Regions from separate parts of the Moorella sp. E306M genome, predicted to be linked through region 3. Evidence: riboswitches for the same ligand, from Rfam matches in the RefSeq annotation. Region 3 holds a riboswitch; each other region holds the start of a gene.
What was found. A riboswitch is a leader RNA that binds a small molecule or an ion and turns the genes downstream of it on or off. The one in region 3 is predicted to bind cyclic di-GMP.
Positions count from the first base shown of each region.

Region 1: another riboswitch for cyclic di-GMP. It lies ahead of flgB (flagellar basal body rod protein FlgB); the one in region 3 lies ahead of FLZ89_RS02830 (hypothetical protein).
Region 2: another riboswitch for cyclic di-GMP. It lies ahead of FLZ89_RS16380 (methyl-accepting chemotaxis protein); the one in region 3 lies ahead of FLZ89_RS02830 (hypothetical protein).
Region 4: another riboswitch for cyclic di-GMP. It lies ahead of FLZ89_RS00885 (hypothetical protein); the one in region 3 lies ahead of FLZ89_RS02830 (hypothetical protein).

Region 1 is NZ_BJKO01000001.1:288,913-296,455, forward strand. It holds gene FLZ89_RS01475 (FliH/SctL family protein) at 1-82, opposite strand, end outside; gene fliG (flagellar motor switch protein FliG) at 72-1,082, opposite strand; gene fliF (flagellar basal-body MS-ring/collar protein FliF) at 1,094-2,671, opposite strand; gene fliE (flagellar hook-basal body complex protein FliE) at 2,850-3,161, opposite strand; gene flgC (flagellar basal body rod protein FlgC) at 3,500-3,925, opposite strand; gene flgB (flagellar basal body rod protein FlgB) at 3,928-4,326, opposite strand; cyclic di-GMP riboswitch class I at 4,488-4,623, opposite strand; gene FLZ89_RS01505 (Uma2 family endonuclease) at 4,907-5,476, shown strand; gene FLZ89_RS01510 (AbrB/MazE/SpoVT family DNA-binding domain-containing protein) at 5,517-5,720, opposite strand; gene flgN (flagellar export chaperone FlgN) at 5,762-6,250, opposite strand; gene fliS (flagellar export chaperone FliS) at 6,253-6,696, opposite strand; gene fliD (flagellar filament capping protein FliD) at 6,787-7,543, opposite strand, start outside.
Region 2 is NZ_BJKO01000001.1:761,369-768,911, reverse strand. It holds gene FLZ89_RS04000 (M1 family aminopeptidase) at 1-1,385, shown strand, start outside; gene FLZ89_RS03995 (polysaccharide deacetylase family protein) at 1,457-2,425, shown strand; cyclic di-GMP riboswitch class I at 2,500-2,588, shown strand; gene FLZ89_RS16380 (methyl-accepting chemotaxis protein) at 2,658-4,448, shown strand; gene FLZ89_RS03985 (DUF1540 domain-containing protein) at 4,487-4,648, opposite strand; gene FLZ89_RS03980 (chemotaxis protein CheW) at 4,834-5,322, shown strand; gene FLZ89_RS03975 (chemotaxis protein CheA) at 5,319-7,367, shown strand; gene FLZ89_RS03970 (protein-glutamate methylesterase/protein-glutamine glutaminase) at 7,351-7,543, shown strand, end outside.
Region 3 is NZ_BJKO01000001.1:539,790-547,332, forward strand. It holds gene lonB (ATP-dependent protease LonB) at 1-277, opposite strand, end outside; gene clpX (ATP-dependent Clp protease ATP-binding subunit ClpX) at 391-1,650, opposite strand; gene clpP (ATP-dependent Clp endopeptidase proteolytic subunit ClpP) at 1,674-2,273, opposite strand; gene tig (trigger factor) at 2,327-3,661, opposite strand; tRNA gene FLZ89_RS02825 (tRNA-Gly) at 3,858-3,932, opposite strand; gene FLZ89_RS02830 (hypothetical protein) at 3,994-4,221, opposite strand; cyclic di-GMP riboswitch class I at 4,380-4,467, opposite strand; gene FLZ89_RS02835 (FadR/GntR family transcriptional regulator) at 4,693-5,430, opposite strand; gene garR (2-hydroxy-3-oxopropionate reductase) at 5,598-6,488, opposite strand; gene hyi (hydroxypyruvate isomerase) at 6,586-7,374, opposite strand; gene FLZ89_RS02850 (uroporphyrinogen decarboxylase family protein) at 7,504-7,543, opposite strand, start outside.
Region 4 is NZ_BJKO01000001.1:177,469-185,011, reverse strand. It holds gene FLZ89_RS00910 (hypothetical protein) at 1-1,263, shown strand, start outside; gene FLZ89_RS00905 (ABC transporter ATP-binding protein) at 1,359-2,279, shown strand; gene FLZ89_RS00900 (ABC transporter permease) at 2,284-3,045, shown strand; gene tatA (twin-arginine translocase TatA/TatE family subunit) at 3,105-3,281, shown strand; gene FLZ89_RS00890 (DUF1786 domain-containing protein) at 3,313-4,365, shown strand; cyclic di-GMP riboswitch class I at 4,795-4,881, shown strand; gene FLZ89_RS00885 (hypothetical protein) at 4,897-5,262, shown strand; gene FLZ89_RS00875 (chemotaxis protein CheW) at 5,700-6,146, shown strand; gene FLZ89_RS00870 (methyl-accepting chemotaxis protein) at 6,282-7,543, shown strand, end outside.

The DNA of each region.
Region 1 (7,543 bases), 250 kb from region 3:
CTGAATCCACCTGCAGGGTGCGCAGGGGGATCTCTCTTTCACCCCCATCAGTTCCAGCTTTTTTGAGTATCCTAGACAACAATGGCGTCTTCGCCTCCCCGGGCGATGATAATCTCGCCGGCTTCGTCTAGACGCCGGATAATCTGGACAATACGCTGCTGGGCTTCTTCCACATCCCGCAGGCGCGCCGGCCCCATGTACTCGATATCCTCTCTGAGCATCTCGCCGGCCCGCTTGGAGAGGTTGCGGTAAATGCGGTTGGCCACTTCTTCGCTGGCCGCCTTGAGGGCCAGGGCCAGGTCTTTGAGATCGACTTCCCTGAGAACCCTGCGGATTGAGGTATCATCCAGGGTCAGGATGTCTTCAAAGACAAACATGCGCTTGCGGATCTCGTCGGCCAGTTCAGGGTCATCCTGTTCCAGAGCTTCCAGGATGGTCCGCTCAGTGCTGCGGTCGGCCCGGTTCAAGATGTCCACCAGGCTTTTTAAACCGCCGGCCACGGCAAAGTCCTGCTCCACCAGGGAGGACAAACGCTGTTCCATGATGCTCTCCAGCTCCCGCAGCGTTTCCGGGGAAGCCCGCTCCATGAGGGCAATCCTTTTGGCCACGTCGGCCTGTACCTGGTCCGGCAGGGCACCCAACACTATCGCTGCCTGCTCGGGTTCCAGGTAGGCCAGGATCAGGGCTATAGTCTGGGGATGCTCGTTGTAAATAAAGTTTACCAGCTGCTTGGGGTCGGCCTTGCGGATCATATTGAAAGGCCGGATTTTGGAAGTGGCCATAAGTTTTTTTATAATTTCCGAAGCCCGCGCCGGCCCCAGGGTTTTTTCCAGCACCTCGCGGGCATATTTCATCCCTCCCTGGAGGATGAACGTATGGGCATCGCTTAGCTGCAGGAACTCATCGACAATCTGCTGCATGGTTGCCGGGTCGATAGAGGTAGTGTTGGCAATCTGGTAAGTAATGCGCTCAATATCTTCCTGGGCCATTTGTTTTAAAATTAAAGATGATAACTCCGGCCCGATGGTAATCAAAAAAATCGCTGCCTTTTCCAGGCCGGAAAGAGCTTTCTGCTTCGCCAATCAAGCCACCCCTAGTCCTCCGCCAGCCAGGCCCTGATAAGTAAGGCTGCATCCTCCGGCCGCTGGCGGATGATTTCCCGTAAGCGCTCCAGTTTGGCCTTGCGTTCGGCTTCCTGGCGTTCTTTTTCCACATCCACCGGTTCTACCGGCTCAACTACCAGGGGTTCTACCGGTACACCAGCCTGCATGCCAGCTGTTAATGCCGCGCCGGGGAGCCCCGCTTGTAAAGTCTTCTGTCGCCGGCGGCGTAACAGAAGCATGACCAGCACCACCAGTAAGAGCAAGCCCCCCAGCCCTGCCGCTCCCCAGAGAAGGTACTGCTGGAGCAGTTGCTGGCGCTGCTGCCGGGCCTCCATCTCCGCCGCCATCTGCTGCTGCAGGGAGTTGTCAAAGGGTATTGGTTCAACGTTAATCTGATCGCCCCGGGCCTGGTCGAAGCCTATAGCAGCGGCGACGATATTTTGTATTTGGGTTCTCAGGGCCGGGGTCACCGGGCCGTTGACAGCCACCGCCGTAGAAAGCCGCCTTACCTGGCCGGGAGCCACGATGGTATGGGTCTGGGTCTGGTCAAGCTCATAGTTATGAACAGTATCGGATTTATTATAATTCCCCGTTGCCGGGTTAAGGGCCTGGTATACCGGAGGCTGGGTGTTGGCCGGCGTCCCCGCCGGCCCACCGGTGCCGCCGGTACTGCCCTGCTCCGTTTTAACTTGCTCGCTCCTCAAAGCGCCTTCCTTGCCCCACACCGTCTGCTTAATTTCCTGCTGGTCGAAGTTCAGGTCGGCGGTGACCATGGCCACAGCTTTACCTGGACCCAGGATCTGGGTCAGCATGGCTTGCAATCGCTGTTCCAGGTCCCTTTCATACTGTCTCTTCAGTTCCATCTGGATTTGTTGCTTCTGGCTTAAGGGCGCCGCGTCGCTGCCGGCCAGGCCGTCACTCAAGACGTTGCCGTACATATCAATAACGCGGATATTCTCGAGCTTGAGGCCCGCTACGCTGGCCGCCACCAGCTCCATGATGCCCTTGACCTGTTCCGGTTTTAAACGGGCCAGGGGTTTAAGTTTTAGCATTACCGCCGCCGAAGGCGGCTGCTGTTCCTGTAGAAAGACGCTGGGCTGGGGAATGACCAGGTGCACCCTGGCGTCTTCCACTTCGTCCAGGGCAACGATGGTCCGCCGCAGCTCTTCCTGGAGGGCGCGCTGGTAATCTAGATTGCGCTCAAAATCGGTCATCCCCAGCTTGTTCTGGTCAAAGAGTTCAAACCCCTGGCCGCTGTTTAAAACCCCGGCACTGGCCAGGTCCAGGCGCAGCTGGTAGAGCTGGTCCTTGGGCACCAGGATGGTCGTCCCCTCGCCGGCCAGCCGGTAGGGCACCTTCATTTCTTTCAACTTTTCCACTACCGCCGCCGCATCACGCTGCTGCAAATTGGTAAACAGTGGTGCGTACTGGGGCTTCAGCAGCCACTGCAGCAAAAAGGCGCCACCCAGCAGAGCGGCTATACTGATGGCCAGGAGGGCCGAACGCCGCCCGGGAGTTAAACCCTGCCAGAAATTTTTTATCCTGTCCAGAATTTGTTTAAGCTTCATTTTGAGCTCCCGGAAGGCAATATTGCTTTGCTAACCATAATTAATATCACTACCAGGAAAAAATGCCTCCCCTGCACCTAACTTTCACCGCCTGCCGCACCGCCCCCTGCCGGTCCAGGGCAAGCAACTGCTCTCCCCTCAAGTGCCGCGCTGCTACCGACCCGGCTCAAGGACGGCACTAGAACTGCATGCGGGAGATTTCCTGGTAAGCCTCCACGACCTTATTGCGCACCTGCACGGCCAGCTGGAGGGAAAGGTTGGCCTGTTCCAGGGCCAGCATGACCTGGTGAACGTCCTCGATTTTACCGGCCAGGTACTCCTGGGTGAGGGCATCGGCCTGCTGCTGCAGGGTATTGATTTCCCCCAGTTTTTCCATCAGGATTTCTGCAAAAGACCCGGCTACGGCTCCTGTACCCTGGGGAACGGGCCGGGACTGCTGGCTCTCCTGAAGGGGAGCCGGCATTAAAAGGGATACAGGTGAATAGAGCATGTGCATTTTCCTCCTGAAAGTTATAACCCAGCTTCCTTCAGGCTGGAGGGTACAGCCTCCGGGCTCCGGTGGTTCTCAGCTAGCAAACTTAGCGCTCAGCCTTGCTCGGCGGCGGGGGTGGCTAAACTTTTGGCGTTTCAATCATGCATCACGGGGTGTGCTACTTCTTATTCCTAAGCCACGTTACGATCCCCATCCCGTTCACCGCCGCCTCGCTACGGCTTCGCTGAGTTTGCTGACGCCTCGAACCAAGTCGCCCTCCGCCTGTACCCTCCAGCCCCTTTTCCCAGCCATATATTTTCATACTTCATGGCTGGGGCGGCAGCCATACCATACCTCTAACGCCCGATCTCCAGGGCCTTCATGGTCATGGCCTTGGCCGCATTAAGGACGGTGACGTTGGCCTCATAGGCCCTGGTGGCGGTGATCATGTCCACCATTTCGTTAACGATATTGATATTGGGCAATGCCACATAACCGTCAGGGTCGGCATCCGGGTGCGACGGGTCGTATACCAGGCGGGGCGGCGTGTTATCCTCAACAATAGCCGCGACCTCCACTCCCCTGCCCGGAGCCTGGTCCGGCGACTGTCCCAGCGCTTCCCGCAGTTTCTCCGCAAAAACCGGCACCTGCCGCCGGTAGGGGCCGCCCCGGGGTGTCCTGGTGGTATTGATATTGGCTAGATTGTTGGCAATGAGATCCAGGCGCAGGCGCTCGGCCGTAAGGCCGGAAGCGCTGATAGCCAGGGCCGGCAATAATTCCACCCCTACCGCCTCCCTTCGTTAATCACATAGCGCAGCATGGCCAGCCGGCCGTTTAGCTGCTGGACGGCAAAGTTAAAGTTCAAGCTGTTCTGGGCCAGGTCGACCATCTCCCGGTCGATATCTACGTTATTGCCGTCCTGACGCATCGTGGTGCTGTTATCCTGATTAACCTCCGGGGTAAGATCCAGACTGGCTGACGGCAGATGATAGGGGTTCGTACGGTACAGGGTTAGACCCGGCTCCAGTCCCAGGGCCTGGCCGAGTTTCTCTTCAAAGGAGACATCATAGCGCTTGAAGCCCGGGGTATTGACGTTGGCGATGTTGTGGGCGATGACCCGCTGGCGTAAAGCCGCCGTGTCCAGGGCCTTTTCCAGGACATATAAAGCCGGCGTCATAAACATCCAGGTTTCCCCCTCTTTCCCGGAAAAACGATATTTTTCTCCAGCGGTTACCACTTTAGCATTTCTATGGGAATTTGGGTATCGGGCTTAAGGCCCAAATTAGTCTGGGACTTTAGTCCTAAAAGAAAAGCCCGTTTACCGGGCGTCTCAAAGGAACCGGGAACGGCGGCCTGGCAGTCATAGTCCTTCACCCCGGGGCTAGAAACAAGAAGCGTACAAGCCCTGCCCCGGAAGACACGGACCTTAGACCCATGGCTTTGCGCGCATCCCCTTTCGGAGAGCTTGCCCTTGACGCCCGGAGTAAGAAAATTTTACCGTTGTATTTTCGATATTTATTCAACACGATTTGCCAAATTCCTGCATGTCGGGAGAAAATCAACCAAAAAAATGAGCCGTTCCACCCCTCCGGGAACAGCTTCCTATTTTTCTTTCCTCTAAAGATTTCGCTTCCAACTGTGGTATAATATAGCCATCCCAACCGGCCTGGGATTCGGTATAGATACGACAATCATCCTGGAAAGGATATAGGGCTATAATATATAACATTAAGGGAAGGACAGAAGAAAGGGGGGTCTAAAGAATGGCGGCAGTCGAGGTTCCTCGCCGACGTTTTACTGTTGAGGAGTTTTACCAGATGGCCCGGGCAGGCATCCTGGGAGAAGACGACCGGGTAGAGCTGATCGAGGGGGAGATTATAGAGATGGTGCCGATAGGGACCAGGCACGCCGCGTGTGTCAGACGGCTGCTTCATATCTTTAGCACCAAAATAGGCGATAATGCCCTGGTAGACACCAACAACCCTTTACGCCTGGACCAACACTCGGAACCCCAGCCTGACTTGATGTTGCTTAAGGCCCGTGATGATTATTATGCTTCTTTCCACCCCCGGCCGGAGGACGTATTGTTGTTAGTCGAGGTGTCCGACACTTCGATGGCTTATGACCGCGAAGTAAAGGCAAACCTCTATGCAAAGGGTGGGGTTAAGGAAGTATGGCTGGTTAACCTGCAGGCGCAGCAGGTGACTGCCTATCGCCTGCCTTCGCCCTCCGGGTATAGAGAGGTTAAAGAATACGGGCGCGGCGACCATATTTCACCGCTGGCTTTCCCGGGGCTAAACATTCCCGTCCAGGATATTTTACCGGGAGATTAGCCCCGGGCTTTTACCGCTTTCCCCGCACCCGTTTCTTCATCTACTTGATTAAACTCATCCTCACCTGCTGGTGCCTTTCTTGCCGGCAGCTTTCCAGCTGCAGGCGCCGCAGGATTACCATATCCCCCTGCACTTCCACAGCCACGTGATCGCCCGTTTCCCATCCCAGCTGCTGCCGGATCTCTTTCGGGATAACTACCTGCCCCCGGCTTGATAGTTTTGTTATTTCAATCTGCTTGCTCATGGTCTTCCTTCTCCTGCCCCCGCTCGCTGCCCCTTCTTAACTCATAGCCGCCGGTCCAGACACCGGGGTACAGCGGTTTTATTTTCCCGTCTGTAGGCCCGGGCCATTTGCCGGGCTGTTTGTACCTGCTCCAATTCCAACTTAATCGCTGCCATAGCTTTTTGTATATTTTTTAGATTAGCTTCCTGCAAATGCCGGCATTCCTCCCAAAGGGATCGCACCTGCCGGGTAGCCCCGGCCAGCTCCTGGCGGGTTGCCTCTGGCAGGAACTCAATCTTTTCCCACTCCAGAGCTTCACACCCTGAAACTAATACCAGGAATTCTTCAAGCTGCCGGGTAGCCTGCCGCGCCCGGGTCAGCCTTTCCCTCCAGGAAGCGGCTTCTGCTATGAGATTATTTAATTCATCCCAGACGCCGGCTTGAATGGCTTGCTGTTGTTGCTCTAAGTTTTGCTGCCATACCTGCATCAGTTCTATTTCCTGATAATACGCCTGCAAAAGCCGCCTGGCCACTATTTCTATCTCGCTCATTATCAGCCCTGCCAGTTCATCCCAACTCTGGTGCGATAATCGTGGGACTGGTATTTTTTTGTCGCTTCTTCCCAGGTGTCGCGCAGCTGCTGTAACAGGTCGATTACTTCATTAATCATAGTTGCGCTCTTTTTTACGTTAGCCTGGACCAGGTGACGATACATGAAGTCGTAAAGCTTATAGAGGTTCTCTGCAATTTCTCCTACATCCCTGTTTAAGGTCGCCATCAGTTCGCTCAGGATATCCTGGGCCCGGCCCAGGCTATTGCTTACTCCGGCATAATCCTTTTTTTCCATAGCAACCAGCCCCTGGCGGCAAAAGCGCAAGGCTCCATCATAAAGCATCAGCACCAGCTTTTCCTGGGACAAGGTTTGGACAAGGTTTTGTTGATAAGTCTGGTACGGATTATTTACAGCCATAAGTTGCACCTCGTTCTCTATCCGCATTTCGGCGTATACTGCTGTTCAAGCCTGTCATCTCTGCGGGCAGGGTTGCAGAGCCTTCTCTTATCCGTATCTTTTACTTCAATAAAAACACTACCTTACCTGGTAAGCGCTCAGGGACGCAATCTGCCCGGCCAGCCAGTTCCCCTGGCTCTGCAAAGCCGCCAGGGCCTGCTCCATAGCCGTAAACTGCCGCCGGAGCTGCTCTTCCTTTATAGCAAGCCGGTCTTCCATGCGGGCGATCTGGTCGTCAAGGTCGTCCATAATATCTTGCAAAGACTTTTCCCGAGAGGGAATAATGCCATCTCCGGAGCGGACAAGGGAAGTAAGATAATCATCCAGCCTGTCAACCAGCCCGGTGCCGCTGTCATTGGTAAAGACAGCCATGACGGCTGCCGGGTCATCTTCCAGAGCGGCCGTCAGTTTTTCCGTATCCAGGGTTAATTTACCGCTGCGGTCGAATGTTAACGAAGCACTGCCCACCGTGGCCCCGGTGGAAATGCCGATGCTCCAGGGGGTCTGGTAAGGACCCGTTATGCCTGCTATTTCAGCTGTCATCAGTTGCCATAAATAACTCTGCACCCGCGCCAGGGTAGGATCACCCTGTAAATCGCCTTCATCCCCGGCTTTGGTACTGATAAAATCCATAACCGAGTTATATTGATCCACCATAGCTTTAACAGCATCGACGGCTTTTTGGGTATCTTTGCCTATATCCAAACTCAAAGTTTCCGCCGCTTCAATGGTACCATTACCATCGGTGTCAGTTACAGCCAGGAGGTTCAGGGTAACCCCCTGGATGACATCAGTAATGGTATTGGAGGAGCGGGTTATAGTGAGGCCATCGATG
Region 2 (7,543 bases), 220 kb from region 3:
ACATACCCTTAAACCTGGCTCTGGAGGTACTGGGACTGCCTGACGCCGGCAGAATGGGAGCTGCTCCAGAGCAGGAAAGTACTGATATACGCCTCCCTCCCCTCAAGGGTCGGGCCGGCCTGCATTTCCGTTATTATCCCGTGTATGACCTTCAGGCCAGGTACGATCCTGCCAGGGGGCAGCTTGCAGGTGAACTCCTCCTGGCTTACCAAAATCCTTATCTTGTACCTCTGCGGAAACTATATTTCAATCTCCCGGCCAATGCTCAGTATGGTAATGGAGCGAAATTAACAGTTAGCAGGGTTTATATAAATAACCGGCCCGTTCCCTTCAATTCCCGGGGTAGTTCCCTGGAAATATTCCTGCCCTTGAACCTCGCTCCCCGGGAAACCCTTTTCCTCTCCCTTTCCTTCACTACCCAGGTACCGCCAGGGGCAGCGCGCCTGAGCCGCAACGGGGACCTCCTGATGGCAGCCGGCTGGTACCCAATCCTTGCCCCGCGTACCGGCGATACCTGGACAGGGGTTGCCGGTACATCCTACGGTGACCCATATTTTGCCGCTGATGCTTATTACCGGGTGCGCCTGGCTATGCCCCCCGGTTACCAGGTCCTGGCCAGTGCCCGGGAAACAGGGCGGCAGGAAGAGGGTGATTGGACCGTCTGGACCTTTAACAGCGAGTACCCCATCCGGGAATTTGCCTTTACGGCCGCTCCTGACTTGCAGTTTACCACCCGCCAGGTGGGAACGGTCCAATTGGTGACAGCCGCCCGGGATGAGCAGGCAGCGGCCGCCCTGGAGGCAGCCGGCCGGGCTTTAGAATTTTTCCAGGCAATTTATGGACCCTATCCCTACAGCTACCTGCACCTGGCTTTTGTCCCCCTGGATAACCTGGCCGGCATGGAATACCCGGGCTTTATTATTTTAAGTAACCGCAAAAATTATAGTCCTGCTACCGTTGTCCATGAGGTTGCCCACCAGTGGTGGTACAACTTGGTGGGGAACGATAGCATCCATGCGGCCTGGATTGACGAAGGCCTGGCCGAGTACAGCACTCTCCTTTTTTACCGCCAGCGCGATCCGGTCCTTTACCAGGCTAAACTGGCCGAGATCGGGCGCCTGGCGGAACAGACAGCTCAACCTATTAACTTATCCCTTGAGGAATATGGTAATGAGCAGGTCTACCGCCAGGCCGTCTATAACCGGGGAGCCATATTCTGGTTGGAGCTGGAAGCTGTCGCCGGTACAGCCAGGCTCCAGCAGGCCCTGGCTTATGTCCAACGTTATTACCGCTATGAAATCGTCCCTCCGCAAGCTATGATTGCTATTCTTACATATTATGGCAAACTGGCGGCAGCCAATTTTACGTCATATTTACGGAACTAACGGCCCTGAAAAACGTCTAATAAAGTAGAAAGTACTGCATGAAAAAAAGCGGGCAGGAGGGGCGAACCGGTATGAGCCAGGCAGGTAAATTTGTGGTGGGGCACTGGCCCTGGGTGGCCAGGATTGGCAGGTACCCGCGGGCGGTCTGGCCGGTTGCGTTGCTGCAGCTGGGGTACCTGGTGGTAATAGCTGCTTTAATGGCGGTTGTAACCACCATTGGCGGTGCCGGCTGGCTTCAGTCTGGAACTGCCGGGCCGGAGATAAGCTCCCCGCCTTCTCCAGAACATTACCAGATGGCCGGTGGCGATCCGGGAATGTCTATCGCCCCTGTTGAACCCGTGGCTATACCGCCACCCCCACCCCGGCCGGCGCCGGCCGCCCCGGAGCCGCAGTCCCAACGCGGGCTCCAGCCTCTGCGCCAGGTACCGGGGGCCGGCCGCCGGGTGGCCCTGACCTTTGACGACGGCCCTTTTCCCCGGTGGACAGGACGTTATTTAGCCGTACTGGCAGCTACCAGAACCCAGGCCACTTTCTTTATGGTCGGGCGACAGGCTGAAGCCCACCCGGAGCTGGTCAGGGCAGCCCTGGAAGGCGGCCACGAAATAGCCAGCCACTCCTGGCGTCATGCCAACCTGGGAAAGGTGACCCGGGCTGAAGCTGAGGCCGACCTCCGCAAGGCGGCTGCCGCCCTGGAGAAAATAAGCGGCCGGCCGGTAAAATATTTCCGTCCCCCTTATGGCGCCATGGGACCCAATTTGCTGGCTGCAGCAGCCGGGCTGGGCACCCCAACAGTTACCTGGAGCGTAGATCCCCGTGACTGGTCCAATCCCGGCCCCGGGGCCATCGTCCAGCACGTCCTGGCTAATGTCCGGGATGGCGGCATTATCCTCCTTCATGAAGGCCGTCCCGGCACCTTGGTGGCCCTGCCGCTCCTGATTAAGGGGTTACGGGATAAAGGCTATGAACTGGTAACCATATCCGAGCTGATAGCCCGGGGCGAAAAAACCGGTAATAGTACTACTGCCGTGGAAAGCCAATAGGAGAACTTCTTAATTGGTATATCTTGCATAATAATGGCTTCCTGCGTTATAATTAAGGCGAAAATAGAAAAAATTCCCCGAAAAGGCAAACCTGCCGAAAGGCAGGGGCGCAAAGCTACAGGGTCTAAAGCCCGGCTACGGGCCAGGACAGCCAGTTGCCGCGGGTGGGACGGGGCTACCCAGGGGGTAGCTTTTATTATTTATTAACCAACCGGAGGAGGGGTTTCCATTTATGCGTTTGCACTTATTTAAAAAGAAAGGCCGGGCAGGGCAACCGGCGGGTCAAGAGCCGCCCGGATTACCCCGCCCGGTAAAGGCCCGGGTAGGTTTTTTCAGCCGCTGGCGGCTGGGAAGGAAATTAACAGCCGGCTTTATCCTTATCATTATGATTTTTGTTGCCGTAGTGGTCTATGTCAATTTTAATCTCCAGCAGGTAGACCGGCTTTCCCGGGAAGTAACCCTGGCCCATGAGCAGAACATGCTCTTTACCGAGATGACCAACGCCGTGTGGGATGCCTACCGCCGGGCCACCGATTACATAATCAATGGTTCCCAGACCCATGTGGCGGCCTTTGACGACGCCATGAAGCGTTTCAATGACGCCCGCGCCCGGCTGGAACAACAACAACTCGACAGCCAGGTGGCCGGGTATCTCGCGGCCATGACCCAGGCTGCCAAGAGTTTTACCGATACCTTCAAGAACAGCATCGTCAACACCAGCCAGGAAGACCGCATGGCGGCCCTGCCTATTTTGAGTTTCCAGATGGGGGCCTCCCTGGATAACATCAACAATATCGCCAACCACATGGCCAAAGGAATGATCGATAAAAACACCCTAGCCGAAAACCGGCTAACGGCCGCTGTGACGGGAGCGCGGGCAGTACTGGTAAGCGGCCTTCTCCTGGCTCTGATTCTGGGGCTGCTGGTAGCATGGTTTATCAGGCGCATGGTCGGTAAATCCCTGGGCCAGGTAGCTGCCTACGCTACGCGGATCGCCGGCGGTGATCTCACTGCCGAACCCCTTCAAGTTATAACCAACGATGAGGTGGGCAAGCTGGCCGCTGCTTTTAACACTATGGGAGAAAACCTGCGCCAGCTTATCGGCCAGGTGCGGGAGATGACTAACCAGGTGGCCGCGGCCAGCCAGGACCTGGCCCGCATGTCCCAGGAGCTGGGGGACGCCGCCCGCCAGGTGGCCGCCACCACCCAGGAAATGGCCAAAGGCGCCGAAGACCAGGCCCAGCAGGTCAGCGAGACGGCGGCCGCGACTGACGCCCAGGTGACCAGGGTGGAAGAAGTCCATCGCAACACCGAGGATATGGCAGCCGCCTCCGACCAGGCCGCAGCTAAGGCCAGCGAAGGTGCCCGGGCGGTGGCCGAAGCCACCCAGCAAATGGAGGCCATCTCCATGCGCATGGAAAGCCTGGCCGGGGCTGTAGAGGAGCTCGGAGCCCGTTCCCAGCAGATTGGCCAGATTGTAGGTGTTATCTCCGGCATTGCCGAGCAGACCAATCTCCTGGCCCTGAATGCGGCCATTGAAGCGGCCCGGGCCGGGGAACAGGGACGCGGCTTTGCCGTCGTTGCCGATGAGGTGCGGAAACTGGCCGAGCAGTCGGCCGAAGCCACCAAACAGATTGTCGGCCTGGTGCAGGAGATCCAGCGGGAGACGGAGCGCGTGGTCAACAGCATGGCCGAAGGCTCTAAGGATGTCCGCCAGGGTACGGAAGTGGTGGGCCGTACGGGTATGGCTTTCGCCGCCATTGAACAGTCCATCCAAACCCTGGTAAGCAAGATCAAAAATGTAGCTGTTAAGGCGGAAGAAATGTATGCGGGTTCCCGCCAGGTCAAAGGACGGGTCGAAAGTATAGCCGCCGGTATTGAAGAGATGGCTGCCAGCACCCAGCAGGTTTCCGCTTCCACGGAAGAGCAGACGGCAGCCGTGGACCAGATCAGTCAGGCGGCCCAGCAGCTGGCCGTTGCCGCAGGTAACCTGGAAAAGGCGGTGGCCCGGTTCAAGCTATAATAGTGCCTGTCTACGACTTTTTGCTCCCGCCTCCTGTTTCAGACGCGGGCCTGGAAGGTTTCACACTCGGTATCGCGGTCGTTGTGGGCGCTGGAGGTATTTGGCGTTCCTTGGACGGCCACGGTAATACTGTCGGCGTGGCAGTTGCCGTCCTGCCAGTAGATGCAATTGGCCACCCGGCACTTGACTTGAGGAGGCATATTCATTGCTCCCTCCATTATTTATAATCAGGGCGGGGAAACTCAGTCTGAACGACCGGTTACTCGGAATCAGGTTTTGCCAGCAACTTTAGCCTGGCCAACGGAGATAAAAATATACCTGCTTTTAAAGGAATTTCCCTAGCAATGCAGAATTTACCTGTGAGATAAAGAGGGGTGGGATACTTATGGCAACGGAAACAGCAGCGGAAATCCAGCTGGTTGTTTTCCAGCTGGCCAGTGAAACTTACGGCGTTGATATTAACCACGTCCAGGAAATCATCCGCATGCAAAACATTACCCAGATTCCTAGGACCCCGGCTTTTATCGAAGGGGTAATCAACTTACGCGGCCGCATCATCCCGGTGATTGATCTCCATAAACGCTTTGATCTGCCACGGGCCGACATCACGAATAATACCAGGATTATGGTGGTGGAACTGGGGCGGGTGACGGTGGGCATGATTGTCGATTCCGTTTCTGAAGTGTTGCGCCTGCCGGCTACCAGCATTGAGCCGCCTCCTCCCATGATAAGCGGCATTGATGTAGCCTATCTCAAGGGTGTGGGCAAGTGGAATGAGCGGCTGATTATCCTCCTGGATCTAGAGCGGGTGCTGCGTGAGAGCGAGCAGCGCCAGCTGGAGCAGGAAATAGCTGCCGGAGTGGATGCAAGATGAGCGAGCTGGACATGTCTCAGTACCTGGGTATTTTCCTCGATGAAGCCGGGGAGCAGCTCCAACAGCTGGATGAAGCCATTGTCAAGCTGGAGCAAACCCCCGATGACCTTGACCTGCTAAACACTATCTTCCGGGCGGCCCATACCCTGAAGGGATCTTCTGCCTCCATGGGTTTTAACCGCCTGGCCACCCTCACCCATCGCATGGAAAACGTGCTAGAACTCTTACGCCAGGGGAAGCTCTCCGTTTCCCGGGAGATCATTGACATCCTCCTGGCCAGCCTGGATAGACTGCGGCTGTTAAAAGACAGCATTGCTGCCGGCAACGGAGAAGAGGGCGAGGTAGAAGATATAGTTGCCCGCCTGGAAGCCGTTCTGTCCGACCAGGCGGGAGCCAGTCGTCGGGAAAAGGCACCTGGCGGCGAGGCCCTCACCCTCGACGATGTTGAGGAGAATGTCATCCGCGCAGCTCAGGTGAAAGGGTTTCAGCCTTATGAGATCCGGGTGCAGCTCGAAGAAGGTTGCCAGATGAAGGCGGCCCGGGCTTACCTGGTATTCAACAATCTCAAGGACGCCGGTGAGATTATCAAAAGCGTCCCCCATACCCAGGACCTGGAAGCCGAAAAATTTGACGATACTTTTACCCTGCTCATTGTCAGCCGGGAAGATGCCGACACCCTGGCCAATATCGTCAAGTCTATATCAGAAATTAAAGATGTAACGGTGCGGCCTATCGTCCTCGCGGATGAACATGAGGCGGCAGCGGCCGTCCCTGCCGCCGACAAGGGCATGGATGCGCCTGGCGCCAGGGCTAATGGCCGGACAGGGGAGCTGCGCGTCACCCAGACAGTACGGGTAGATGTCCAGCGCCTGGAAAACCTTATGAACCTGGTCGGTGAACTGGTCATTGATCGCACCCGCCTGGCCGAAGTGGGCAACGGGTTAAAAGCCCGCCTGGGCAACGAAGAGCTCCTGGAAACCCTGGAAGAAGTCTCCCTGCACATTGGCCGCATTACTTCCGACCTCCAGGAAGAGATCATGAAAGCGCGCATGTTTCCTATTGACCAGGTCTTCAACCGCTTCCCCCGCATGGTCCGGGATCTGGCCCGGAAGGCCGGCAAAGAGATCGACTTTATTATTGAAGGCCGGGAAACGGAACTGGACCGCACGGTTATTGAGGAAATCGGCGATCCACTCATCCACCTGCTGCGCAACGCCATCGACCACGGCATTGAAGAGCCGGCAGCCAGGCTGAAAGCCGGCAAGCCTCGCCACGGCACGGTTCGCCTGCGGGCCTTCCACCAGGAAAACCAGATTGTCATAACCGTAGAAGACGACGGCGCCGGTATGGACCCGGAAAAGATAAAAGCCAGGGCCGTGGCCAGGGGGCTGATCAGTCGTGAGGCGGCCGCCAGGCTTGGTCCCCGGGAAGCCCTGGATCTCATCTTCCTGCCGGGCCTTTCCACCTCAGATAAGGTCACCGATGTTTCCGGCCGCGGTGTGGGCATGGATATTGTTCGTAACCATCTGGAAAAGATCAACGGTACCATTGACATCCGCACCACTCCTGGCCGGGGGACGTGTTTCACCATAAAGCTGCCCCTGACCCTGGCCATTAACCGTTCCCTCCTGGTCCAGGCCGGCGGGCGAGTCTATGCCTTCCCCCTGGCCAATGTGGTCGAAATTATCAGCATCACCCCGGACGACATCCAGTACGTCCATCGCCAGCAGGTGGTAGTCGTACGCGGCCGGGTGCTTCCCCTCATATACCTGGGTCAAGCCCTGGGCGTGGCCGGGGCTGTACCGGCGGGGGAAAATTATGCCGTAGTTATTGTCGGCCTGGCGGAAAAACAGATCGGCTTTATTGTCGACAACCTTATCGGCGAGCAGGAGATTGTCATCAAGTCCCTGGGGAATTTTATCGGTAAGATACCGGGCATTGCCGGGGCCACCATCATGGGCGACGGCAGCGTGGCCCTGATCTTGGATGTCCGCAGCCTGGTGAATGACCTGGGGGTGGAGGCTAGCCGTGAACTGGCCAGTTAAGGTACTGGTCGTTGACGATTCCGCCTTTAGCCGGCGGTTGCTGATTGACATCTTAAAAGCTGACCCCGGCATCCAGGTAGTGGGTTATGCCCGTAACGGCAGGGAAGCCCTGGAAAAAGTCGCTTCCCTGCAGCCCCAGGTGGTAACCCTGGACCTGGAAATGCCGGTCATGGACG
Region 3 (7,543 bases):
GGCCGCAGAGGGCGGCCCTGAGGGCTTTCAGGCCTTCTTCCTGGCCGATTATTTCCTCAAAAGCGGTGGGACGCGTCTTTTCCGCCAGGGGCTCCGACAGGGATATTTCCCGCATACGCTGGAGTTTCTCCAGTTCTTTACGGGATTCCTTCTCGACAGCGACCCGGTTGCCCTGCTGGTTGCGCAAAAGGTTCCAGAAATAGAGGCCGATTACCACGGCAAAAAATATCTGGATAAAACTTAATACTCCTCCCAGACCTTGACCCCATTCATACATTGGTCTTTTACTCCTTTCCGGATATCTCGATTACCTAAAGTTTTATCCGGAAAGGAAGATTTTATCCAAAAAGGCGGTAGCTTTCCCGCTACCGCCTTTATCATCCTTTATCATCAAGCTGTTTCTTCTTTTTTCTTCTTCCTTTCTACCGTCAAAAGCAGGGGCTCTTCCTTGCGCATGACCACATCTTTAGTGACGATACACTTGGTGATGTTGTTCCGCGAAGGTATTTCATACATTACGTCAAGCATTATCTCTTCCAGGATGGCCCTTAAGCCCCGGGCGCCGGTTTCTCGTTTCAGGGCTTCCTTAGCAATGGCCCGCAGGGCATCTTCTTTAAACTCAAGGGTGACTCCGTCCATTTCAAACAGCTTCTGGTACTGCTTCACCAGGGCGTTGCGGGGTTCTGTCAGGACCCGGACCAGGGCATCTTCGTCCAAGGCATCCAGGGTGACGATAACCGGCAGGCGGCCGACAAACTCGGGGATCAAACCGTACTTCAATAGGTCGACCGGCTGGACCTGCTTTAAGATATCGCCTACCTGGATGTCTTTTTTACCGTGAATTTCGGCACCAAAGCCCATGGTCTTCTGGGAGATGCGGTTTTTGATGATCTTATCCAGGCCGTCGAAGGCGCCGCCGCAGATGAAGAGGATATTGGTGGTATCCAGCTGGATGAATTCTTGATGGGGATGCTTGCGCCCTCCCTGGGGAGGTACACTGGCGATGGTCCCTTCCAGGATTTTGAGGAGGGCCTGCTGGACACCTTCGCCCGATACGTCCCGGGTAATGGACGGATTTTCCGACTTGCGGGCGATTTTATCTATTTCATCGATATAGACGATACCCTTTTCCGCCTTCTCCACATCGTAGTCGGCCGCCTGAATTAGCTTTAACAGGATGTTCTCCACATCCTCGCCTACATAACCGGCTTCCGTAAGGGAAGTGGCGTCGGCAATGGCAAAGGGTACATTCAGGATCTTGGCCAGGGTCTGAGCCAGGAGTGTTTTACCGCTGCCGGTGGGCCCGAGCATGATGATGTTACTCTTCTGGAGCTCGACGTCATCCATCTTCATGCCCAGGTTGATGCGCTTGTAGTGGTTGTAAACGGCTACCGCCATGGCTTTCTTGGCTTTATCCTGGCCGATGACATACTGGTCGAGGATTTCCCGGATCTCTTTGGGTTTTGGCAGTTCGCCCATTTCCAGGTTCAGATCCTCGCTCAGTTCTTCTTCGATTATCTCATTGCACAGCTCAATACATTCGTCGCAGATATAGACGCCAGGACCGGCGACCAGCTTTTTGACTTGGTCCTGAAGTTTACCACAAAAAGAACACTTCAGCTGGCCCTTATCGTCCGTGTATTTATACATGGTTTTAGTTCACCTCGCTGTCCCTATTTACCGGGCAACTCGCGCTTGGTGATCACCTCATCAATTAAACCGTACTCCTTCGCTTCCTGGGCGGTCATGAAATGATCGCGGTCGGTGTCCCTGGCAATCTGTTCCACCGGTTTACCGGTGATATCGCTTAAAATACGGTTTAATGTATCCCGGATGGCCAGGATACGCCTGGCATGAATCTCGATATCCACCGCCTGCCCCTGGGTGCCACCCATGGGCTGGTGAATCATAATTTCACTGTGGGGCAGGGCAAAACGCTTGCCTTTAGCACCGGCAGCCAGGAGAAAAGCGCCCATGCTGGCTGCCAGGCCGACACAGATGGTGGAAACATCGGGCCGGATATACTGCATGGTATCAAAGATAGCCATCCCGGCTGAGATGGAACCACCAGGACTGTTGATATACAGGTGGATATCTTTATCGGGATCTTCTGCCTCCAGGAATAGCATCTGGGCAATCACCAGATTGGCTACATGATCGTCAATGGCGCTTCCCAGGAAGATAATCCGGTCTTTCAGCAAGCGGGAATAAATGTCGTAGGCCCGCTCGCCCCTGTTGGTCTGCTCAACTACTACCGGTACCAGGATTGACACTCCTTACCCCACCTCCATGGTAAAAATTCCTTCCACAACCGCTTCTACTCCTTTTAGCCTTCCGTCGCAGCAGTTTCTCCTGTCTCCCCTTCTCCGCCTTCCCGGGGAGGTACGGCCACACTGTGCTCGACCAGAAAATCTATGGTCTTTTTAATCATTATATCGTATTTCAGGAGGGACAAGTCGCCCAGATTCTTCCGTACTTCGGCTGCATCCTGGCGGAAGATCCTGGCCATCTTCTCAATTTCCGCCTCAATGTCTTCTTCCGTGGCCGCAATATTTTCGGCCTTGGCAATGGCTTCCAGCACCAGTTCGGTCTTTACATCCCTTTCCGCCCCGGGCTGGAATTCTTTCTCTAAATCATCCATAGTCTTACCAGTATTATTTAAGAACTCCCCCAGGGTTATTTTCCTGGCATGCAGGTTGCGTTCCAGTTCCCTGAGCCGGGATTCGATCCGCCGTTTAACCATGATTTCCGGTAAATCCACCGTGGCTGCCGCTACGGCCTTGGCCACTACAGCTTGCCTTACGGCAGCGTCAATCTCTTGCCGCTGTCTCTCTTCCAGCCGGCGGCGGATATCCTGGCGCAGTTCGGCTAGAGTCTCGCACTCGCTGACGTCTTTGGCAAATTCATCATCCAGAGGGGCCAGCTCTTTTCGTTTAATGCCCCGGATGGCAACCTGGAAGACGGCTTCCTTGCCCGCCAGGTCTTCTTTGTGGTAGTCGGCAGGGAAGGTAACGGTAACGGTACGTTCCTCGTTTAGACGGGCACCTACCAGTTGTTCCTCAAAGCCGGGGACAAAGGTACCCGACCCCAATTCCAGATGATAATTATTTCCTTCTAAACCTGGATAAGGCTGGCCTTCTACCGTCCCTTTAAAATCAATGACGACAATATCCCCCGCAGCCGCCGGTTCATCTTCGATGTTCTTGATGGTAGCATAACGCTCCTGTAAGCTTTTCAGATAGGCGTCGATATCCTCCTCGCTAACTTTTACTTCCGGCCGTTCCACTTCCAAGCCTTTGTAGGTGCCGAGGTGGACTTCCGGCTTGACTTCTACTCTGGCCTTGAAGATTAAAGGCTCGCCCTCTTCCACCTTGACTATTTCCACTTCAGGGTGATCGATGGGTTCCAGCTGGTGCTCGGCTACTGCTTCTTTATAGGCCGGTGGAATAACAATTTCTACCGCCTCATTATAGATAGGCTCTTTGCCGATATACCGTTCCAGGATAAAACGCGGTGCCTTGCCTTTCCTGAAACCCGGGATGTTTACCCGCTTTACCAGGCGGCGGTAAGCTTGATCCAGGGCTTTCTGTACCCTGGGTGCTTCAACTTCAATTTCCAGAAGTACCTGATGCTTATCTAACTTCTCGACGGTAGCCTTCATTACCTACTTGCTCCTCCCTGCTCCCGACTACTGGACGCCATTCATTATGACCATCCATTTAGCATAAAATACTATCAGCAATTTTATTTCGCCGCTTTGTCTACCTTTTCCTGCCGCGCCTACTAAAAAACAAGCTAGTAGAATAACACCTCGGACAGGTAAAAACCCGATCCGAGGTCCCCCCAAGCCAAAAATATGGAGCGGAAGACGGGATTTGAACCCGCGACCCTCGCCTTGGCAAGGCGATGCTCTACCGCTGAGCTACTTCCGCCCGTTATTCAGGCACTACCACGCTTTCCGTAGCGATATATTAACAGATAGCTCCGGTTCTGTCAAGTTTTCTGCCCACCGGGCTGTGACAATTTAACGCAGCGGCCAGGTTCATTAACGCCCTCGCCATCAACCATTTGTAAAAGATTGTGAACGAGTATGTTAACCTGGCCTTCGATTAACCTCAAAAGATAGTTTTTATAGGTTGCCGGCAAAGTCTTACGGCGCAGGTAATCGTCCAGGAGGGCTTCCAGTACTTCCTGGTTAACGAGTTTATCCCGGCAGGCCATCGGACAATAACCCTATGGTTTTATTCATTAATTTTACCCCTTCCCGGCAATGATCACATGCGCGAAGCAACCCTCATGGAAGACAAAAAATAAAGGACAGCCTCATCGCCAAAGGCCGCCCCTGTCTTCATGCTTAAAAATTGCAGCAGCATCAAAGTACCGGCAGCCTGGCGATCTTAGCTCGTAAAAGCCTTAGACCCATGGCTTTGCGTCCCCCCCTTTCGGTGGGGTTTGCCTTTAGCGGTAACCCTTTACGCTATTCGACATTAATGCTTTTTTTCCTGCAAAATATACCACTTTTTGGGGCAATAAAAAAACAACCCGGGCAATCCGGGTGTGGTAGGGTATATATTAAAAAGGAGGTCAGAGGGCTTTGCTCGCTTTTATAATAGCACGCCAGGGTTATAATTGTATTAAGCCCTCTTTAAAAATGAATTAAATTTATACTCCGGTTTGATTAAGTAACGCATCTTAACGATCATCAATTTGCTTACCCCCGGCCAGGCTCTCCAAAAGCTTCACCCGTCCGGAGACGTTGTCGAGGTGCTCCAGCATGGCATTGCGCGCTTCTCGCGGTCGTCTCTTGCGGATGTTCTCCAATATTTTCCGGTGTTCAGTCACCACCAATTCCCGGTGCCAGGGCAAGGTCCTGCCGTAGCGTAAACTCAAATGAAAATACTGCCGAATAATATGCTCTATAGTGGTAGAAGTCTGGATAAATATAGGATTCTTGGTGGCTAAAGCTATGCTGTTGTGAAACTGGTAGTCAGGTTCGATGGTGATTTCTCCCCTGGTTATCTCCTCTTCCAGCCTTATTTCTGCCGCTTCCATGGCCTCTAAATCCGCCTCGTCGCTCCTTTCGGCGGCCAGGGCAGCAGCCTCGGCTTCCAGCGCCCGGCGAAACTCAACCCAGGAGAGCAACTGCTGGTATTCTACCTCGTTTAATTTGGCCATCAGGTCCTCTGGTTCCAAGGGAAAGCGCTTGACATAAATGCCATTACCGTGCCTTATCTCCAGGATGCCGCTGGAGGCCAGGACAGAGAGGCCTTCCCTTAAAGTGGGGGTACCGACACCGAACATTTCGCTCAATTCTTGAACGGGCGGCAAGCGGTCCCCCACTTTATACTCCCCGCTCTTAATCAACCGGGTAATGCGTTCCACCACTTCTTCATACATTTTCTTCTTGCGGATGATTAGCCCGTCTTTCATGGTTATTCACGCACCTATACCAAAATGTTTCCACTAAGACCTCGCTGTCCTATTGCCCCTCTGGCACCGCTCAAGTTCGGATCATTCTCCACATCATGCCCTTTCAAGTTTTTGGCATAAAGGTCCAGGCGGCTTACAGGCAGCCTGGACCTCGCAAAGGGGGACCACTAATGCTTTCTTGCCTCAACTTGTGCCAGTTTTTCGTAAAAGCGAATGATGGCTCCGTGGTCGGCGTCACCCAAGCCATCAACCTTTAAGGCTTGCAGAATTTCCATAACAACAGAGGTTAGCGGCAGGGGAACTCCCACCTCATGCCCGGCAGCCATGGCATTGGCCAGGTCTTTAATATGCAAGTTAATCCGGAAACCGGGCTTAAACTGACCGGCCAGCACCAGGGGCGCCTTGGCGTCCAGGACCGTACTCCCGGCCAGGCCGCCGCGGATGGCCTGGTAGACCAGTTCCGGGTCAACGCCGGCTTTGGTGGCCAGGACCAGGGCCTCGGACATGGCGGCAATGTTCAGGGCGACAATAATTTGGTTCGCCAGTTTGGTCACATTACCGGCGCCGATGTCACCGACGCGGACCACGGAAGATCCCATGGCCTTTAATATATTATAACATTCATCAAAGTCTTCCTGTTTGCCTCCGACCATTATCGACAAAGTTCCGTCGATGGCCTTGGGTTCGCCGCCGCTCACCGGCGCATCCAGCATACGCACGCCCTTTTCAGCCAGCTTCCCGGCTATTTCCCTGCTAACCATAGGGTCAATGGAGCTCATATCAATAAGGATTGAACCAGGCCGGGCACCCTCAAGCAAACCATTCGGCCCCAGGACAGCCTCCTTGACGTGGGGGGAATTGGGCAGCATGGTGATAAACTTATCGCAGCGTTCGCCCACCTCCCGGCAGGAACCGGCCGGTTCCGCGCCGGCGGCCACTACATCGTCTACTGCTTCTTTAATAATATCATATACGACCAGCTCATAGCCAGCCTTCAGCAGGTTTTTACTCATGGGCTTGCCCATGATGCCCAGTCCTATGAAGCCAATTTTACTCATCTTTTTCTTTTTACCCCTTTCGCCAAAATTTTTACCTGGTTTTAATGTGCCGCCCAAGCGGCATACTCCTTTTATCGGGGCTAACGCACTCCCCAAATTAATCTAGCCTGTACCCGTACGCTGCCACCCAGTCTAAAGACCGGCGAGTGTCCGGTACCGGAATGTATTCCAGAGACACATAACCCTTATAACCGACGTTGTCCAGCTCCCGCAACAAGAAAGGATAATTAATCTCGCCCGTTCCCGGCTGGTGCCGGCCGGGGTTGTCGGCGATCTGGATGTGGCCGATCTTTGGCAGATGCTCGCGCAGGATAGCCGTCAGATTTCCTTCTACTTTCTGGGCGTGATAAATGTCGTACTGTAAATAAACGTTGGGCATATCAACCTCGGCAAGCAGTTGCAAAACCTGTCCGGTCGTGTTAAGTAAGAAACCCGGTACGTCGTAATGGTTTAAGGGTTCCACCATGAGGTTTAAGCCATGTTCTCCCAGAACTCCAGCCGCATAGCGGACGTTGTCCACCAGCGCCTGCCACTGCTCTTCAAAAGTGAAGGCGTCTAACCTCTTGCCGGCCAGGCAGTTCAACCGCGGCACGCCCAGGGCGCGGGCCCAGGCCACTGCCTGCTTAACTCCTTCACGGAATTCTTCCCTCCGCTGCGGGTTGGCGGCAATGCCGCGCTCACCCGCCGCCCAGTCGCCGGCAGGTAGGTTAAAAAGCACCACCTGGAGATTGTTTTCTTCTACCGCGCCCTTTATCGCGTCCATGCTGTATTCATACGGGAAAAGAAACTCCACCGCTTTGAAACCCGCTTCCCGCGCGGCCTGAAAGCGCTCCAGGAAAGGCACTTCGGTAAACAGCATGGTTAAGTTGGCGGCGAATTTTGGCATATTTTTAACGCCTCCTTTTAGATTATATCTCGTCCATTTGATATGGTTCTTTACGACATTTGCTTAACCCCCCCTTTCACTGAAAACCAGGAACCAAACGGGTATAAAAAACCCTGGTAGGGAAGTTAGCTATTCAAAATAAACACCGTACCGCAGTATTGCTCCGTTT
Region 4 (7,543 bases), 360 kb from region 3:
TCGATGGACGAGCTAGTCCAGGAAGCGCAGCAGCACCTGCTGACCAGCCATAATCTGGCCAAGATCCAGAAAAACGTGAACCGCTGCTTGACCAAGAACCCCTGCTTTCGCAGTGAAGGCAAGGGATTGTGGTGCCTGCGCCTGGACGGATTGAAGGAAAACGATGCCGCTCACCGCGTCCTTCAGGCCCATGGAGATGCCCTGCGTTTAAGTGAAATCAACGCGGAGTTAAAGGAAGCCGGCAAGCCGGAAGTACCGGGAGAACAAAAGCTGGTAGCCGATGGCCGTTTCTTGCGGCTAAAAGACGGCCGCTGGGGCCTCATCCACTGGGCCTATGTCGAACCGGAGCCGGCGGGAGATAAGTCCCCGCTCCAGCCGGTAAATGCGGCCGGGCCTACCGGTAACGGCCAGGAAACGCAGTCTCCGGGATCTCCAACCAGAACAGCGCCAGGCAAGGGCGGCAGTGGTCCCCAGTTAGTGGAAATGCCCCGGGCCGGCGAGCAGATTCTCCCCCTGGCCAAACCGGCACCAGCGGCTAAAGAAGGCGATTTTTGGGACAAGTTATTCCCCCTGAAGCACACCGGCGAGAAGGCGTCGCCACCGGCGGCCCCGAAATTTACGCCGGTAAAGAACGCCACCGTGGAACCGCCGGCCTGGGAGGAAATAGCCGCCGGGGCCGAAGCCGCCGCCCTCACTCTGGAAACAGAAAAGTTAACCCCGGCCCCCAAGGAATTTAGCCTCATTAACGGCGGTAAGGCTGCCGCCGGCCGCCAGGTGGAGCAAAAGGATGAAGAAAAAGAAAAGCTGCGCCAGGAAATAGAAGACCTGCGCCAGGAGAATAAAAACCTGTTAAGCGATCTGGAAAAACTCCACCGGCGTAAGGAAGAATTGCGCCAGGAGCTCACCCAGATAGAAGAACAGCTGGTAAACTTAAGGGTTGAGCGGGATACCTTGAAGAAAAGGGTCAGCCACCTGGAGACCCGCCTCATGCAGCTCCAGGGAACCCTCAATAAAACCGTCAGCGATGCCCAGGCCGAACAGGCGCGCCTGAAGCAACAGCTGCGGGAGCAGGAATACCGCCTCCAGACGACTCTCATCGCCAATGAAGACCTGGAACGGACGGTGGCCGACCTGCAGAAGGAACGGCAAGAGTTAAAACGCCAGCTCGCCTTCTGGCCGGTGCGCCTGGCCTTACGCCTGGCGGCTCTCTTCGGTTTTAGCCTGCCCCGGGAGAGGACGCGGGCCAGGGCCTACAGCCGCTAGGCCCTTGCTAAAAATGGCAATCATGGCTTATAATATTATTAAACCTTCACCCCGGCGAAAGCGGGGTATTTTTATTGAGGCAGGGTGGATTGGCTTTGACGGATGTTGTCCGGGCGCGGGGCCTGGTAAAGAAATATAACGGTTTTACGGCTGTCAAGGGGATAGATTTTACGGTCAGTCCCCGGGAGTGCTTCGGCTTTTTGGGACCCAACGGCGCTGGAAAAACCACCACCATCAAAATGATCCATTGTTTTACCCCTGTGACTGCGGGTAGTTTGGAAGTGCTGGGCTATGACGTGCGCCGCCGGCCGCGGGAAATTAAGGCCCGGCTGGGGGTAGTATCCCAGGAGGATAATCTGGACCCGGAGTTAACAGTAAAGGAAAACCTGCTTCTCTATGCCGGCTATTTCGATATCCCCCGGGGGGAGGCCCACAAACGCGTCCAGGAACTCCTGGCCTTTGCCGGCCTGGAGGAAAAGGCCCATATTGAGGTCGAGCACCTTTCCGGGGGTATGAAGCGGCGCCTGGCCATTGCCCGGGCCCTGGTAAATAAACCGCAGCTTTTAATTTTAGATGAACCCACCACCGGCCTGGACCCGGAAGCCCGCCACATGATCTGGGAGAAATTGCGCCAGCTAAAAGCGGCCGGTGTAACCCTAATTCTCACTACCCACTACCTGGAGGAGGCGGCCCAGCTGTGCGACCGGCTGGTCATTATGGACCGGGGGATAATCCTGGAAGAGGGGTCGCCCGGAGAGCTGGTCGAGCGCCATGTCGGCCGGGAAGTCCTGGAACTGGCACCGGTAGACGGCGAAGCCGGGTCCATTTTAACCCTGGTGGGTGGCAGCATCCTGGCCCACCAGACCATAGGCCGGACCCTGTATTTATATACCAGCGACGGCCGCGAAGTCTGGCGGCAGGTACAGGGCTTAAACGGTCACTTCAGTCACATGAGGTTACGGCCGGCTACCCTGGAGGACGTTTTCCTTAAGCTAACCGGGAGGGGCCTGGATTAATAAGATGGATATCTCTTACCGTGCCTGGAAAGTTTTCTGGCGTAATTTTGTCGTCTTTCGCAAAACATGGCTGACCAATATTATGTTCAATTTCCTGGAACCACTCCTTTATCTTGCAGCCATGGGTTACGGTATGGGCTATTACATTCCGGCTATCAATGGTATGAGCTACCTCCAGTTTCTAGCCCCGGGGCTGATTGCCTCTTCGGCCATGTGGGCTACGGCCTCCGAGTGTACCTATGACAGCTTTGTCCGCATGAAGTTTCAAAAGACCTACCATGCCATTGTGGCGACCCCGGTGAGCTTGGATGAGGTAGTGGTGGGGGAAATGCTTTTTGGGACCTTTAAGAGTGTCCTCTATGGTACGGTAATTTTACTGGTGATTTCCCTTCTTGGCCTGGTGCAGTCGCCAGCGGCCTTGCTGGTGCCCCCGGTCCTGGTGTTATGCGGCTTTGTCTTTGCCGAACTGGGGATGATCTGGACGGGCCTGGTACCCAAGATTGATACCTTCAGCTACTTTTTTACCCTGATTATTACCCCTATGTTTCTTTTTGCCGGGGTTTTCTTTCCCCTGGATGCCCTGCCGTTAATCGTCCAGCGTCTGGCCTGGCTGATCCCCCTTTACCATGTGGTGGAGCTGGTACGGCCCCTGGTCCTGGGGCAGTTAAGTCCGGAACTCCTGGTCCATGTAGCCTGGCTGGTAGTTTTTATTGCCATCTTTTTCTACCCGCCCCTTTACCTCTTGCGTCGGCGTTTAACGGGCTAGCAGGTTGTCCCGGAAGGGAGAATATGTTATCCTGGGTATAAGGTTAAAAAAGGGGGGCAATAACCATCGTAACCCTCGGCACTTTATTTAGCCCTTACGCATGGATACTCATTATCCTGGCGGCGATAATCATCTTTGGTCCCAAAAGGTTGCCGGAACTCGGTCGCGGCCTGGGCCGAACCATCAACGAATTTAAAAAAGGCCTCAAGGCTGACGACAATCCGGAGAAGAAATAGGGCATCCCATCCCCTGTACGGAGGTGGCAAAATGCTAAGCCGGCCTTTACTGGCCATAGACATCGGCGGCGGCACCCAGGATATCCTGCTCTACCGTCCGGACCAGCCCCTGGAAAACTGCGTCCAGCTCATTTTACCCTCGCCAACAGTAATCTGCGGCCGGCAGGTGGAGGCAGCCACAGCCGCCCGCCGGGACGTCTTCCTTACCGGTTACCTTATGGGTGGTGGAGCCCTGGTAGGAGCTTTGCGCCGCCACCTGGCTGCCGGTTTAAAAGTCTATGCTACGGCCGCGGCAGCGCGGACGGTTTATGACGACCTGGATAGGGTGCGGCAACTGGGCATTGAAATAACTGAGGGACCGCCCGGGGATGCAGTAACCATTAAGACGGGCGATGTTGATCTTGATACCCTGGCCGGTAGCCTGGCTCCCTATGGCGTCAGCCTTCCAGCGGAAGTGGCCATAGCCGTCCTGGATCACGGCGAGGCGCCGAAAGGCACGAGCGACCGCCTCTTTCGTTTCCAGCACTGGCAGCGCTTTGTTGCCAGCGGTGGTAGACTGGCAGACCTTCTTTATCGGGAGCCGCCGCGTTATCTAACCCGGATGCAGGCCGTACAGGAGCAGGTACCGGGGGCCTGGCTCATGGACACCGGCGCGGCCGCCCTGTGGGGTGCCCTGTGCGATGCCAGGGTAGCGGCCCATAGCAAGGAAGGGTTGATCGTTGTCAATTGCGGCAACCAGCACACCATTGGGGTTCTCCTCCAGGAGCAGCGGGTATGGGGCCTGTTTGAGCATCATACCAGCTGTTTAAGCGGCCACAAGCTGGCTAGTTTTGTTGAAAAGTTGAGGGCCGGGGAGCTTACCAATGAGGAAATCTTTAATGACGGCGGCCACGGATGTTATATTGATCCCGGTTACCGGCCGGGTGGGGGCTTCCGTTTCGTTGCCGTAACGGGTCCGCAGCGCCGGCTGACCATACACCAGGATTATTATTGGGCCGCTCCTTATGGTGACATGATGCTCAGCGGTTGCTTCGGCCTAGTGGCCGCGGTGGCCGGTGACACCCAAGGTCGTGTAAAATTTTAAGTAGGTAACAAAGAGCCCTTACCGGACCGTATCAAGCAGCCACTCTGCGCAAACAAGGTGTTCACCATAATTTCAATTAGGCCGGGATTCCAGTTAAGAAAATTCACTGACAGGCAGGGGCGGTAAGCTTTTAAGAGGTTTTTTAAGGAAACCTGCAGGAAAATAGAGTAACATGTCGAATAAAATATCTCTAGTACCAATTTTTTGGAGAAGGGTTGTCCAAATGAGAGGGTTTACCAACGTCAAAAGTAAAATAATTCCAATATGGGGGGGGGGGGGGGGTACAATTACCATAACCGCCTATTATTGGAAATAGACTTTCTCTATCTCCTCTATCTATCTCGCCTTCTTTTATACTGCCTCGCCCGAGGTAAAATTATTCTTCTTTTCCAAATTTCTCCAAACAGCGAACTTACTATCCCTTAGTATCCTAGTTCAAGGCAAACATACCGAAAGGCAGGAACGCAAAGCCATGGGTCTAGCCTCTTTAATGAGTATGCTAGCCAGGCTACAGTATGCCTTTATCTTTTATTGGCAATATATTCCTTTTCCGGTAGTAGTAAGGAAAAAATCCTGAAGGCCAATTACTGCTGTGAAGGCGAAATACATAAGTATGGTGGCAATCCAGGCAAACCCTTCCACCAGAATTTGGACTTGTTAAAGGGGGAGCAAAGTATGGTTGATGGCCCATTAACCGAGGAAGAAATTAACGAGCTGTTAGTCGCGGCCGAAGAACTAATGGCCAAAATTAAGGAGGGCAAAGTTCTAGCGCTCACTGAGCTACCTCTATCGGAAGAAGTCGGTAATAACGGTTCAATGGAGGAAAAAGAGATTGATTGTTATCCCAATAAGCGGCGGGGGCGCAAAGCTGTTGGGTCTACAGACGTTAAGCCATGATTGTTCAAACAGCGAGTTAAGAACTAGCGAAATCTAAACATAAGCTAGAACTTAAAAACTTCAAAGGAAGATCAATGTAATGCACGCTGGCATGATTCTTGCAACCAACCAACCAACCAACCAACCAACCAACCAACCAACCAACCAACCAACCAACCAACCAACCAACCAACCAACCAACCAACCAATATTAGTTGCTAATAGCATTAATAAGCTTATCAACTTTATAATCTGCTTAACAGTCTGCATTGCTGATACAGGCTCAGACGAGAAAACAACTGTTTCTTGCCCGAGCCTTGTTTTATGTAAACTAAAAAGCAGAGAAAGGAGGAAGTCGAGTTACTTGAGTAGCCAATTGGAGGGGACGGGGAGGTGCGCAGCAGGTCTGGAGAAAGCAAAGCGCGACGCTTAGCCTCTAAAGAAAGGAGAAAGGGTGCATGGCCAGGAAGCTGGTAGTCTTCGACCTGGCGGGTGAGCTTTACGGCCTGGACATATTCGATGTCCGGGAGATAGTCAAGGATACGCTCGTCACTCGAATACCGCAAACGCCTGAATTTGTAGAAGGCGTCGTCAACCTGAGAGGAAAGATAATACCGGTAATCGATCTGAGGAAACGCTTCGGTTTTGCAAAGGGGGAAAAGACGAAAGATGCCAGGATAATCATTGTAGACATAGCGGGGCAGGAAGCGGGGTTGGTTGTTGATTCCGTCAAAGAAGTGGCGGCAGTTGATGAAACCACTATTGAGACTACGCCCGATGTCACGACGGTAAACGCCGCCTTTGTGGAGGGTCTGGCCAAGAAGGACGATAAGATTATCATCATAATTAAACTGGAACTGCTCCTTGAAGTCGACGAGAAAGAAATGCTGGAGCGTATGCAATAGGGAGATGATAACCGAAGATTATGTCGGCTTTAGGATGATCCGTGGCGCCGCGCGTTCAGGCCAGCGCCGCTATCGAAGAAGCCATGAAAATGACGCGTATTCTATTACTTAATGTATATTGGGAGGAGATAGAGAATGTCTCTGAAAAGCATAAGAAGCAAGATTATGGCACTGACACTGATAGCTATACTAGCAACAGTACTAGTTCAATTGATTATTGCCAACGTTTCGCTGGCAAATCTTACCTTTAAGTCTCGATCAATAGTACAACAACACGTATTAAATGAAATAAAGAGTGGCCTCAAAAACACAGTCGATTCCATGGTATCCTCCTTAACCGATATGTATAAAAGTAATGCCGGCACTATACCGGAAGCTCAGCTTATTGAGCTTATAAGAAAAACGCTGGATGCCAGCAGGTATGGCGAAGCTGGATACTTTTTTGCTTACCGATATGATGGTATAAGGGTAGTGGCGCCGGAAAACAAGTCACAGGAAGGCCAGAACCTTTGGGACCTAACGGATAAATCCGGCAAGAAAGTGGTTCAGGAATTCATCAGAGTGGCCCAGAACGGCGGGGGATTTGTGTCTTACATTTGGCTCAACCCTAAGACTAACAAGGAAGAGGAAAAAATTTCTTATATAGCCCCTCTTAAACTTGGCAACTTCGAGTTAGCGGTCGGGACGGGCACTTATTTATCCATGGTAGAGGTTGCCCAAAATGATGTGGCCCGGGAGATTGCCCAGTCCAGAAAGGCCCTTTCCGGTTCTTTGGTTATTATCAGTATTATTGTTTTATTGATTTTGGCCGTAATTACTTATTTCTTTACTCGAACCATCACTACACCACTAATCCTGGCGGTCGACGACCTGGGGCTTATAGCCAACGGCGACTTCACCCGGCCGGTGCCTGAAAAATACCTACGCATGAAGGATGAGATAGGAAAGCTCGCCCGGGCCGTCGACCGTCTGCAGGCCAACCTCAGACCGCTGCTTTCGGGCCTTAGAGACGACGCTAAAACCCTGGCCGGCAACTCGGAGAACCTAAGCGCGTCTTCAGAAGAGATCGCCTCATCTTCCGGCGAAGTGGCCAAGGCCATCCAGCAGGTGGCCGCGGGGGCTTCGGACCAATCGAGCCATCTGCAGGAAATACTGGGTCTTGTAGAAAACATAACTGCAAATCTGGAGAAAGTATATACCGAACTTAGTCACGTTAAGACCAACAGCGAAGAGACCTCCAGGCTGGCGGGTGTAGGCAAGAAAGAGCTGGACGTCCTCATTGCCTCCATCAAGGGTGTTCACGAGGCCTTCAAGGTGGTTGCTGAGAAGCTGACGAGCTTGAGCGGTTCCGTAAACCAGATAGGCGAGATCCTGGAAGTGATCAACGGGATCGCGGA